DNA from 4 places in the Paenibacillus sp. EKM212P genome. Region 3 is predicted to be linked to each of the others. Evidence: predicted binding sites of a transcription regulator. Region 3 holds the regulator's gene; each other region holds the start of a gene.

Evidence for each region. Region 3 encodes Rex, which represses fermentation and respiration genes when NADH is low (regulators of the CRP and FNR family bind a similar motif). Its sites were predicted from a motif close to TTGTGAAATATTTCACAA; they were not measured.
Region 1: a site for Rex is predicted at 1,974-1,991, ahead of pflB (formate C-acetyltransferase). Genes of this name have one in related genera too.
Region 2: a site for Rex is predicted at 1,138-1,155, ahead of G9G54_RS21560 (phosphoketolase family protein). Genes of this name have one in related genera too.
Region 4: a site for Rex is predicted at 1,580-1,597, ahead of G9G54_RS19845 (cytochrome ubiquinol oxidase subunit I). Genes of this name have one in related genera too.

What each region holds. Positions count from the first base shown of each region.
Region 1 is NZ_JAAMNR010000002.1:536,003-539,409, reverse strand. It holds gene adhE (bifunctional acetaldehyde-CoA/alcohol dehydrogenase) at 1-1,696, shown strand, start outside; gene pflB (formate C-acetyltransferase) at 2,025-3,407, shown strand, end outside.
Region 2 is NZ_JAAMNR010000009.1:44,715-48,121, forward strand. It holds gene G9G54_RS21555 (GntR family transcriptional regulator) at 257-979, shown strand; gene G9G54_RS21560 (phosphoketolase family protein) at 1,274-3,407, shown strand, end outside.
Region 3 is NZ_JAAMNR010000002.1:379,339-382,745, reverse strand. It holds gene dinG (ATP-dependent DNA helicase DinG) at 1-1,777, shown strand, start outside; gene G9G54_RS07840 (redox-sensing transcriptional repressor Rex) at 1,822-2,475, shown strand; gene G9G54_RS07835 (amidohydrolase) at 2,462-3,407, shown strand, end outside.
Region 4 is NZ_JAAMNR010000007.1:115,115-118,521, reverse strand. It holds gene cydB (cytochrome d ubiquinol oxidase subunit II) at 1-117, opposite strand, end outside; gene G9G54_RS19845 (cytochrome ubiquinol oxidase subunit I) at 104-1,510, opposite strand; gene G9G54_RS19840 (response regulator transcription factor) at 1,914-3,407, opposite strand, start outside.

The sequences.
Region 1 (3,407 bases), 160 kb from region 3:
AATCGTCGGGCAGTCTGCTGTGAAAATTGCTGAAATGAGTGGTATCACAGTACCAGCAGGAACTAAAATTTTGGTCGCTGAGATTGAAGGGGTAGGAACAAAATTCCCATTGTCTGCGGAAAAATTGAGTCCTGTATTGGCTTGCTATAAAGTAAAAAATGCGGAACAAGGTATTCAACGCGCTGCTGAAGTCGTGGAATTCGGGGGCATGGGCCACTCGTCCGCTATTCATTCGAACGATGAGGACGTTATCGCCCGCTTCGCAAACCGTCTGCAAACAGGACGTATCATTGTAAATGCACCTTCCACACATGGTGCGATTGGCGACATTTACAACACCAATCTTCCTTCGTTGACACTCGGTTGCGGTTCGTACGGTCGTAACTCGACTTCGTCGAACGTATCGGCAGTCAATTTGATTAATGTGAAAAGGGTGGCGAAACGGACGGTGAATATGCAATGGTTCAAAGTACCTTCCAAAATCTATTTTGAAAAAAATTCGACACAGTATCTTGCTAAAATGCCTGATATCACACGTGTAGCCATTATCACGGACCCTATGATGGTAAAACTGGGATATGTGGATCGTGTTATTCATTATCTGCATCAACGCCAAACACCGGTAGCTATCGAAGTGTTCTCTGAAGTAGAGCCAGATCCATCGACAGTTACGGTAGAACGTGGTACAGAAATGATGAGACGTTTCCAACCGGATTGCATCATCGCACTGGGCGGCGGTTCACCAATGGATGCGGCTAAAGGCATGTGGATGTTCTATGAATATCCAGATACTGATTTCAATAACTTAAAACAAAAATTCATGGATATTCGTAAACGGATTTACAAGTACCCACGTCTGGGCCAAAAAGCACAATTTGTAGCTATCCCTACAACCTCGGGTACAGGTTCCGAAGTTACATCGTTTGCAGTAATTACGGACAAAAACCTGGGTAACACGAAGTACCCGCTGGCTGACTATGAGTTGACTCCTGATGTGGCAATTATTGACCCAGTGTTTGTATATTCGCTGCCTAAAACAGCTGTAGCGGACACAGGTATGGACGTTCTGACACATGCTATCGAGGCTTACGTGTCCGTAATGGCTAATGATTACACAGATGGTCTGGCAATTAAAGCCATTCAATTGGTATTCCAATACCTAGAACAATCGGCTCTGATCGGTGATAAGCTGGCTCGTGAAAAAATGCATAATGCTTCCACACTTGCTGGTATGGCGTTTGCTAATGCATTCTTGGGTATTAACCACAGTCTTGCACATAAATGGGGTGGACAATACCATACAGCGCATGGCCGCACGAATGCCATTTTGCTGCCGCACGTTATTCGCTATAATGCGAAAAAACCGACAAAATTTGCTTCGTTCCCTAAATATTCGCACTTTGTTGCGGATGAGCGTTATGCAGAAATCGCGCGCATACTGGGACTGCCTGCACGCACCACCGAAGAAGGGGTTAACAGCTTGATCGAAGCAATCCGTAAGATGAACAAAACACTCGGTATCGAGGAATCGTTCCAACAAATCGGTTTCGATGCGAAGGATTTCGAATCACGTGTAGACTATCTGGCTGACCGCGCATTTGAAGATCAATGTACAACTGCGAATCCGAAGTTGCCGCTGGTTACTGAGTTGGCTGATGTCTATCGCAATGCCTTCTACGGACGTTTTGACCAATAATATAATAGGTACGAAGAGGCTTGTGAAAAAGCATTTTCTCGTTCAATACCGATGCAGGCTCTCTATATAGAGGGCCTGTTGGTTTGGGAAGGGAGGTGAACGGCAAGGCTAAGGATATAGGCGTGAAGCTAGGGAAAATAAAGTGATAAAAATCACTCATATTGTGATTTTTATCACATACTACACTCTATCATTATTCTACAATAAGGGTGTAAGAAAGGTCCCGACACTGAGCGTAAGGCATCGGTGAACAGGCCGGGCTCAAGAAATAGCTTTATCGTGAAAAAAATCACAAGTCCGGAAGACCAAACAATTTGGAGGGATTTACATGTCGGTGATTGAGAGAGAATTACAAGAGCAACAATCTGGCTGGAGAGGTTTTAAAAAAGGCAAATGGACTAAAGAAGTCAACGTCAACGATTTTATTGAAACTAATATCTTACCTTATGTTGGCAATGAAGAATTTTTGGTTGGTCCTACCGCCAACACAACTGCATTGTGGGATATTGTATCCGATCTTACCAAAAAAGAGTTGGCAAACGGCGGCGTGCTTGATGTAGACGTGAATACGCCATCCACTATTATTTCACATAAACCGGGTTATCTAGACCGGGATAAAGAGCAAATTGTCGGTGTACAAACAGATGCTCCATTCAAACGCTCTTTGCAGCCGTTTGGTGGAATTCGGATGATGATCGACGCTTGTAAAGCCTATGGTTTTGAAGTACCAGAAAGTATCATTGATATTTTCACTCATATTCGTAAAACTCACAACCAAGGTGTATTTGACGCTTATACAGATGAAATGAGAGCAGCTCGTAAAGCTGGTATCATTACTGGTCTCCCAGATGCATACGGTCGTGGTCGTATTATCGGTGACTATCGTCGTGTAGCTTTGTATGGTGCAGACTTCTTGATCCAAGATAAAAAGCTGCAACTGAAAAGCCTTGAAGTTGATTCCATGGAAGAAGACGTAATTCGTCTGCGTGAGGAAATTTCCGAACAAATTCGTGCTTTGAATGAACTGAAACAAATGGCTGCTGAGCACGGTTTTGATATTTCAAAACCTGCTAACAATGCGAAAGAAGCTTTCCAATGGGTATATTTTGGATATCTTGCAGCAATCAAAGAACAAAATGGTGCAGCAATGTCCTTAGGACGTGTATCTTCCTTCCTTGATATTTACTCTCAACGTGATATGGAAGAGGGTACAATGACAGAAGAACAAGCTCAAGAACTGGTCGATCATTTTGTTATGAAATTGCGTATTGTTAAGTTCTTGCGCACACCTGACTATAATGAACTATTCAGTGGAGATCCAACTTGGGTTACTGAGTCCATTGGTGGTATGTCCGTAACTGGAGAAACTCGGGTAACTAAAAACAGCTTCCGTTTCCTGCACACCCTCTACAATCTGGGACCTGCACCGGAGCCGAACCTGACTGTACTGTGGTCGGAAAAATTGCCTGAAGGCTTCAAAAAATATTGTGCGAAAGTTTCTATTGAAACTAGCTCCATTCAGTACGAGAATGACGATCTGATGCGTCCGATTTATGGAGACGATTATGGTATTGCTTGTTGTGTATCGGCAATGAAAATCGGTAAACAAATGCAATTCTTTGGTGCTCGTGCCAACTTGGCTAAAGCTCTGCTGTATGCAATTAACGGTGGTAAAGATGAAAAATCTGGCGTCCAAGTAGGGCCTGAATTC
Region 2 (3,407 bases), on a different contig from region 3:
CCTCCAGGTTCGAAACAGGCTTGGTCTTATTACCGATATTAAGGTGGGGGTTCTGTATCTTCTGCTGTTTTGCAGGTACGTTCAGTGGTGTTATGTATGTGTAATCCTGGTATTATGCATAGAGATGTAAAGTAAAAGCGAGGGCGCTTCCTATCCGCTGAAAGTCCACTCAGTATACAGAAACAAACATGAGATGAAATGGGCAAGTTATGGTAAACTATATAGAGTTATAGAAGACCTGAAAGAGGAGTACTATATGACACAATTTGTCTATAAGCAAATTATTGACGATCTTAAGATGAAAATCTTTGCGGGAAAGTTTGCAGATATGAGATTGCCAGATGAACGTAGTCTTAGTGAGACTTACCAGGTTAGTCGTAGTTCAATTAAACGTGCTCTGACTAAAATGGAGAATGTCGGAATTATTTTCAAAAAACAAGGTTCCGGGACATTTATTAATCCATTATACATAAGAAATGAATCTATCTTTAACTACGAAGGCTCTAATCTAGGGGTCACTGATAATTTTCAAATGCATGGTAAAAAGCCAAAAATCAAAGTATTAAGTTTTGAGGTCATTCCGCCAACAGAAGAGTTACAGCGTGATTTGTTCTTGGAGACTCATGATTTTGTTTACAAAATTGTCCGCTTACGTCTATTTGATGATGATCCTTTTATGATTGAAACAGGCTATATCCCCATTAAAATCGTCCAGAATTTAAATCAGACCATTATCGAGGGATCCATTTTTAATTATTTGGAAGACTCGCGGAACTTGGCTGTCACCAAATCTTTTTTATCCATTTTTGCAGAACCGTCTCAAGAGAATGATCAAAAGCTGCTACATTTAAATGAAAATGAGCCTGTAGGTATTATGGAAGGTGTGTTCTTTTTAGATAACGGTACGCCATTTGAGTTTTCTCATATGCGATTTCATTACAAATATTTAAAATTTAATACCTTTGTATCGGTTCACTAATGATAAGACTGGAGAATTCTCCGGTCTTTTTTTTATGGTTTTGAAAAAAGGATTGAAGCCTGCGATTGCCTCGTTTATTAAAAATTTTATTGGTTTATACTTCTATATATTTTAATGTAAGAGCTTTTTTACTGTCTTTTTAATTTATATTTCATAGTATGTTCAAAATTTCACAAAATTGGACCGTATCACTTGTGAAAAAGGTTGAATTAAATTGGCGTAGCGTTATGATGGATTTGTAGATGAAATTTCCGGAAATAAATTACAAACAAAACTACTTAGGGAGTGGACACCATGTCATTATCACCCGTGTTAGCAGATTATTCATCTAAAACATATTTAGAAAAACTTGATGCATATTGGCGTGCAACGAACTACATTTCGGTAGGTCAGCTTTATTTAAAAGATAATCCTTTGTTGAGAGAGCCTTTAAAAGATTCAGATGTGAAGGTTAAGCCTATTGGACACTGGGGCACAATTCCAGGACAAAACTTTATTTATGCACATCTAAATCGTGTTATTAATAAATATGATTTGAGCATGCTTTACATTGAAGGTCCTGGTCACGGCGGCCAGGTTATGGTTTCAAATTCTTATCTGGATGGAAGCTACACTGAAATCTATCCGCAAATTACACAAGATATCTCAGGTATGAAGAAATTGTTCAAACAATTCTCTTTCCCTGGCGGTATTGCTTCACATGCTGCCCCTGAAACACCTGGATCTATCCATGAAGGTGGAGAATTAGGTTACTCCCTTTCTCATGGTGTAGGTGCCATTCTGGATAATCCTGATCTGATTTCAGCTGTTGTTATTGGTGATGGTGAAGCTGAAACAGGCCCATTAGCCGCTTCGTGGTTTTCTAACCGATTTATCAACCCCATCACAGATGGTGCAGTGCTACCAATCTTGCACTTGAATGGCTTTAAGATTAGTAACCCAACGATTATGTCTCGTCAATCAAAAGAAGAATTGACCTCATACTTTAAAGGTTTGGGTTGGGAGCCGTTCTTTGTTGAAGGTGAAAATCCGGATCACATGCATCCAGAAATGGCGAAAGTGTTGGATACGGCTATCGAGAAGATTGAAGCTATTCAAAAGAATGCGCGTGAAAATAATGACCTTACTCGTCCGGCTTGGCCGATGATTGTATTCCGTTCACCTAAAGGCTGGACGGGTCCGAAGGAATGGGACAACGTGCCGAATGAAAATTCATTCCGTGCCCATCAGGTTCCAATTCCGGTTGATCAAAAAAATATGCAGCACGCACCTGCTTTGTTAGAATGGCTGAATAGCTATAGACCAGAGGAATTGTTCGACGAAAACGGTCGTTTAAACCCTGAGCTTGCTGAAATTTTGCCTACAGGCGATAAACGCATGGGAATGAACCCTGTTGCGAATGCGGGTAACCTCATTAAAGACTTGAAATTACCGGATTTCCGTAACTATACGCTGGATAATTCCGTACCTGGTAAAGTGATTGCGCAAGATATGTCGGTTTTAGGGAAATACGTTAAAGATGTGGTTCTTTTAAATGAAGAAAATCGTAATTTCAGAATCTTCGGACCGGATGAAACGATGTCTAATCGCTTGGCTCCTGTTTTTGAAGTAACCAAACGCCAATGGATGGACCAAATTATTGAACCTAATGATGAATTTTTATCATCCTATGGCCGCGTAATTGATTCTCAATTATCCGAACACCAAGCTGAAGGATTGCTGGAAGGTTATGTATTAACAGGTCGCCATGGTTTCTTTGCAAGTTACGAAGCCTTCCTGCGTGTGGTTGACTCGATGATCACCCAGCACTTTAAGTGGCTGCGTAAAGCAACGGATCAAGGATGGCGTGCAGATATCCCATCACTGAATGTCGTAGCAACTTCAACGGTGTTCCAACAGGATCATAATGGGTATACACACCAAGATCCAGGTTTGTTAGGTCATTTGGCTGATAAAAAACCAGAATTTATTCGGGAGTATCTGCCAGCGGATGCCAATTCATTGTTGGCTGTTTTCGACACCATTTTAAACGACCGTCAAAAGATCAATTTGATTGTTTCGTCTAAACACCCACGTCCACAATGGTTTACTGCTGATGAAGCGAAAGAATTGGTGGATAAAGGGTTGAAGATCATCGACTGGGCAAGTACAGATCAAGGTGGAGAACCTGACCTTGTCATTGCTTCTGCTGGTACAGAGCCAACGATTGAAAGTTTAGCTGCGATTTCCATTTTGCATGAAAAACTGCCTGACTTGAAGATTCGGTACATCAACGTGGTAGATTTGCTGAAACTGAGAAGTCAAAAACTAGACCCACGTGGATTATCCGACGCCGAGTTTGATCATTTTTTCACAAAAGACAAGCCCGTTGTTTTCGCTTTCCATGGTTACGAAGGTCTGATCAAAGATCTGTTCTTTGATCGTCACA
Region 3 (3,407 bases):
CAGAAGAGACTTCGCGACACCGAAGGAAGATTTAATTACAGCTGCTCAGATGATCGTCTGGTTGACGCTAACAGAAACCGGTGATGATGAAGAACTGAATCTGAGCAACCGTGGTGGAGATTTCTGGGAAACGGTGGCGAGTGATTCAGAGTCCTGTCTTGGTCGTTCTTGCCCATGGTTCCGCAAATGCTATTATCATCGTGCACGCCATGAAGCAGGGATAGCGGATGTTGTTATTACGAATCACTCTAAGTTGTTTACAGACGTCAAAGCTAGTCACCAGTTGTTGCCGAGCTATGAACATCTGGTGATTGATGAAGCCCATCACCTGGAGGAAGTAGCTGGTAAGCACCTAGGTATGCATATGAAATATTTCACACTCGTGCATACACTGACGCGACTGTTCAAAGACAGCAAGAATGGACAACTGCCTTCACTTCGTCAACAATTGGCGAAATCGGGGCACGAGAAGTCGACGGATTGGGCCTCAACCATCGATCAGATGTATCCGCTCGTGTTAGAGGTTAAGGAAACTTGGGATCTGCTAAGCGACAAACTGTTTGGCATGTTGCCAGAGCGAAGCGATGCGACACCGGGTGAAACAGGACAGTTTTCTTCCCGTCTCAAACCTTCAGCCAAGCCTGCAAAGTGGGATCAGGCGGGGGCTTTGGAAAATCAGCTATATGTAACGATGAGTGAAATTTTGCGCAAGGGCGACAAGCTGATGCTGGACGTCAAGGAAGAACATGACGATTATGCGGCGGATAGCCTTATTACAGATATCACGGGTCTGCTCAAGGATCTGGCGGGGATTCGAGAAAATTTGCGCTTTTTTATGCGACTCGATGATGAAACAACCGTATACTGGCTCGAAGCGAGTGGGCAATTCCGCAGTAAATCATTACAATTTTATGCGGTGCCCGTCGATGTGAGCCGCCAGTTGAAAGAAATGTTTTTTGACAAAAAAAGAAGCATCATTCTGACGTCTGCTACCTTATCGGTAGATAAGTCGTTTCAGTACATGATCGATCAGCTCGGCTTGCAGGAGGCCGCAGATCAAGAGCGGCTGATGACTTCGCAGCTCCCGTCACCCTTTAATTACAGGGATCAGGTGTTGCTGGTCATTCCACGGGATTTCCCAAGCGTGAAGGGCAGTGTAGGAGATGCACACTTTGTAGATATGCTCGTTAGCTCTCTAGGAGCGACTGCTCAGGCGACGCGGGGGAGAATGCTCGTTCTGTTTACTTCCTATCGGATGCTCCGGCAAGTGTATGAACCGCTCAAAGAGGCCTTAGCATCCAGCGAAATTACTGTGCTGGGACAAGGTGTGGACAGTGGGAGTCGCAGCAAGCTAACCCGCCGTTTTCAGGAAGCCAAAGCTTCTGTATTGCTGGGAACCAGCAGCTTCTGGGAAGGCGTCGATATTCCGGGGAAGGCTCTGACTTGTCTAGCCATTGTTCGCTTGCCATTTCAACCGCCGAATCACCCGTTGCTGGAGGCAAAAAGCGAGCTGCTCCAGCAGCAGAAGAAGAATCCATTTATGAAGCTGTCTGTACCACAAGCGGTCATTCGCTTCAAACAGGGATTTGGTCGGTTGGTTCGTACAGCGAGCGACCACGGGGTCGTTATCGTTTACGATACGCGTGTGATCGAATCCTATTACGGAAAGCACTTTTTGTACTCGTTACCGGGACCAAAAATGGAGCATATGCCATCGGAGCAAATGGTGCCCCGCATCGCCGAATGGCTCCAATCCGCCCCGGAGACCGAGGCATAACGGACGGACACTAAGTATGTTCGTTACAATTAGGGGGAGCAAGTATGAAATCAGATAAAATTTCAGAGGCTGTCGTACGGAGGTTACCCGTATATTTACGTTATCTGAATGCACTTCACAAACGGGAGGTGGCTACGGTCTCTTCTCAAGAGTTGGGACAGAGGCTAGATTTGAACCCGGCCCAAATCCGTAAAGATCTCGCCTATTTTGGAGATTTTGGTCGGAAGGGTATCGGTTATGATGTTTCTTATCTAATTGAGAAAATACGCCATATCCTGAAAATCGATCAGCAAATTAATGTAGTATTGGTCGGAGCGGGTAATCTGGGGCAAGCCCTTTCGAATTATAACGCTTATTTAAAAGACAATATGAAGATTGTAGCGGTATTTGATGCGTTTCCGGATAAGGTAGGGACCAAGATCAATACATTGGTCGTGCAACCGATGGATGAACTGGAAGCGACTGTGAAAGAAAAAAACATTCGAATCGGGATTATTACCGTACCTGATTTTGAAGCACAGCACGTGGCTGACAGGCTTATTGAGAGCGGAATTGGAGCGATCCTGAACTTTGCACCGACTACTCTCAAGGCACCGGCCAACATTCGGATTCATGCCACAGACTTTACAACTGATTTGCTTAGCCTCGCTTATTATTTGGAGGACGGAAAGGAAGAAACACAATATGACAGTGAATAAATGGATGATTAAAAACGGCTCTTTTGCCGTAAATGGACCAGAAGCTGGGGTAATCCATGGTTTTATGATTGTGGAAGATAGCCGCATTACTTACATTGGCGAGACTTTGCCTTCGGGTGAGGAAGAGACGGAAGCGATCGATGGTAAGGGGCTTTTATTTTTACCTGGTCTGATTAATACTCATGGTCATGCGGCGATGTCTCTGCTGCGTGGGCATGGAGATGACTTGGCACTTCAAGTATGGCTTCAGGAAAAAATGTGGCCTATGGAAGCCAAGTTTACATCTACGGACGTGTACTGGGGTACGTCGTTGTCTGTGCTGGAAATGCTGAAAGGTGGAACAACGACCTTCCTGGACATGTACGATCATATGGATGAGGTGGCTCGTGTGGCTGAAGAGTCAGGTATTCGTGCAAGTCTGATGCGTGGAGCAATTGGACTATGTTCGGAGGAAGAACAGCGAATCAAGCTGGCTGAGGCCGTAACTTTTGCGCGTAACTGGCATGGTAAAGCAGACGGGCGTATTACAACGATGATGTCACCGCATGCGCCATACACCTGTCCACCTGCGTTTATTGAAAAATTCGTACAAGCTGCGCATGATCTGGATTTGCCGCTGCATACGCACATGTCTGAGACGATCGCCGAAGTGGAGCAAAACGTACGTGACTACGGTTTGCGTCCAGTTGCACACTTGGATAAGTTTGGCTTTTTCTCCCGTCCTTCGCTTGTTGCCCATGGCGTTCATTTGAATGACGAAGAAATAGCTTTACTGGCTGAACGTGGTGTAGCGGTTTCGCACAACCCAGGTAGCAACTTGAAGCTGGCAAGTGGTGTGGCAAGAGTGCCTGAATTGCTGCGTGCAGGGGTTACCGTTTCTCTCGGAACGGATGGTCCTGCCAGTAATAATAACCTGGATATGTTCGAGGAAA
Region 4 (3,407 bases), on a different contig from region 3:
GTCATTACGCGGCACCAATCCTGTGGCCATTCCTACGCCAAAATCAAAGCCTTCCAGAAAAAAGAAGCCAGTAAACAGCACTGCAATCAATAGGAACCATAAATCATTTAGCGACAATGGTGTCACCCCCTTGAGCAAAAGGATCATGAATTACCGTTTGTTGATGCGGCTCAATATCTGGACCTTTGCGAGCCGTACGGTAAAACAGAAACGCCAGCACACCTGTTAAAATTAAATACAATGTGGTAAATGAGATGAACGAGAACAACACTTCTCCAGCCACAACAGTAGGCGAAACAGAATCTTTCGTTTGAAGTAAACCAAATACAGTCCACGGTTGGCGACCTATTTCAGTCATGATCCAACCTGAAGTATTCCCAATGAATGGAAGGGATATCCCCCATATCATAAGACGGAAGAACCAGCGATGTGAACCTTCCAACTTTTTACGGAACGTCAGATAAGCTCCGTATAAAGCGAGTGCAATCATGCCACATCCCGCCGCAATCATAATGCGGAAGCTCCAGAACGTGGTTCTTACTGGCGGGATATAATCTCCCGGACCATAGGTTTTCTCATATTCTGCCTGAAGCTCATTCATACCAGGCACAGAGCCGGTAAATTTACTATAGGATAGAAAACTCAAAGCAAAAGGAACTTTAATCTCAAAGGTATTTTCCTTTTTTCCAGGATCAATCCATGCGATAACTGTCCAAGGAGCGGGGTCACCGCTGTTCTCCCATAAGCCCTCACTGGCAGCCATCTTCATCGGTTGTGTTTTCACTAAATATTGAGCCTGACCATGACCAAACAAAGGAATAGCTATGGCGCTGATTAAGGCAACAATAATGCTCAATTTGAAAGAAGGTTTAAAAAAGTCCATATTCTTTTTTTGCATCAGCTTCCATGCACTGATACCTGCGATCAGAAATGCTCCTGTCGCAAAAGCAGCAAACAGCGTATGCGGAAATTCCCATAGCAGTTGTTCGTTCGTTAGCAGAGCGGCAAAATCTTTCATTTCTGCACGTCCATTTTGAATCTCATATCCTACGGGACGTTGCATGAATGAATTAGCAGCTAGAATCCACAATGCCGATAACATCGTACCGATCGATACCAACCACATACAGATTAAATGGACCGTTTTGGACAATTTTTCCCAACCGAAAACCCATAATCCGATAAATGTCGATTCTAGAAAAAATGCAAGCAATGCTTCAATCGCCAGCGGCGTACCGAATACATCACCGACAAAACGGGAAAAGTCCGACCAGTTCATCCCGAACTGGAATTCTTGCAAAATCCCGGTGACGACGCCCAGTGCAAAGTTAATCAGCAGAAACGTTCCCCAGAATTGAGCCATTTTTTTGTACAAGTCATTTTTCTTGATAACATACATAGTCTCCATAATTGCCACCAATAACGACAATCCAATAGAGATCGGCACATAAACAAAGTGAAGAATCGTTGTAGTTGCAAACTGCAACCGTGCCAAATCCAATACGTCCATGATGTTGCTCCCCCCCTGAACTTCTCTTAACAATGATTTATAGTGTCTGTAATCTGAAGTCTTCTACATTTGTGATAGTATTCACATTCTTACATATGCAGCGGTCACTTTTTAGAAAATGACTCACTCCGTACCTTCACTATGGCTGTCATGATCCGGCTTCAGATTATCCCCATTATATAGAATAAATTTAAATGAAATAGAATCGAAAATGTGAACATCGTGTCAAACCTGTGTCATAATGGTGTCGATTTGACGAAAACGCCCTAAATTCCATAATAAATGTGACATTTTCGATTGATCTATCCTTTTTTTCACCATAAAAAAAGAGCCTCTCTTCGTTCGGAGGTTATACCTCCGACATCTGCAAGAGAGACTTCATAGCGTTAAATCTAGGAATCTATCAACAGCCATCTGTTCCTCCGTTCTTTTGAACCCGATTACGGTAGGAGGAAGGTGACATTCCAGCATACTTTTTAAATTTACTATGAAAATAATCTGCATTCGCATATCCCACGCGTTCCGCCACCTGGTGTACCTTAATTCCTTGTGCAAGCAATTCCCTTGCTCGCTCAATCCTCACCTTATCCAGATAGGCATTAAAGGCCTCGCCAGTATGACTTTTGAACAGTTTGCCCAAATAGCCACTATTGTAATTGAACATATCTGCCAGTAACTCCAGTCGCAAATTTTCATCATAATGACTATGTATAAAGTCAATCATTTGTTTCATGATGATGCCCTTGCCACCAGATTCAGTCTGGCCAATCCATTGCAACACATGCTCCAGCGAGTGATCCACCAGCTCGCCCAATGTGGAATAAGCATATACATCGGTTATAAAGCTGGAGTGCTCCTCCAGCACGGTTCTGCTGTGATCCTGTCCGGCTGCATACTTGTTCAACGCCAGTGTGAATGTTTGGGCGAACGCCGCCTTGATTGCAGATTCTGTGCGATAAATCCGTGGAAATTGGTCTTCCATTTCCTTAATGACACGGGCTGCAGCTTCACTATTAGCCATATCTAGCGCATAGTACAGCTTTTCTGCATAACGTAGGGGATCATTTGTAGCACGATCAGACGCTCCACTCATTTCAGACTCAACTGTCTCCAATTCGTATAGGTCTCCGGAAAGCATGACTCTTTCTGCCCGGAACAAAAACGTACGTTCTAACAATCGTAGTGCCTGCTCAAAAGATCTGGGAATGTCGTTAAGAATGGATACAGCATCACCGGCAGCCACATAAATTTCCGTTGCCCACGGCTTTAGCTCCTGTCGCCAAGTAGCCAGTAACTGAACAGCATCTTTCTCCGTTTTTAACGTGGCGGGAAGCAAAAGACCCATATATATTCCAGCCTCAAACACGATACCTCTGCCCTGCTCATGACACAATTCCGTTAGCCTCTGCTTTGCTGCCGACTGCCGAGCTTGTCGATCCCAGTCAGGAATACGTAAATCCAGCAGAATAACCTGATAGCTACTCCAGTCCAATGCTGGTAACGCGGGCTGTTGACCATGTTTTCCGTTACCGCTTTGATGTTCAGCTTGCTCGGATGCTTTGTGCAGAGAATCACTGCTTTCTACGGCATTACGAGCATGCTCTCGATGAACCGGAAACAATAATGCTTCGATCCAATTACGCTCATGGGAAGGCGTACTTCCCCATTTGCCTTCTTCTTTCTCGTCCTCAATGTTTTGCCATACCCGTTTCAACTCTGTCGTCATTTCTTCCTCATCAACTGGCTTCAGCAGATAGCCATCTACCCCGAAGCCCAAGGCTTGCCGTGCATAATCAAAGTCTGCATATCCGCTTAATATGAGAAAATGAAACGGCTCTCCGTTCTTTTCACGTATGCTTCGTATGACCTCCAGTCCACTCATCCCGGGCATACGAAT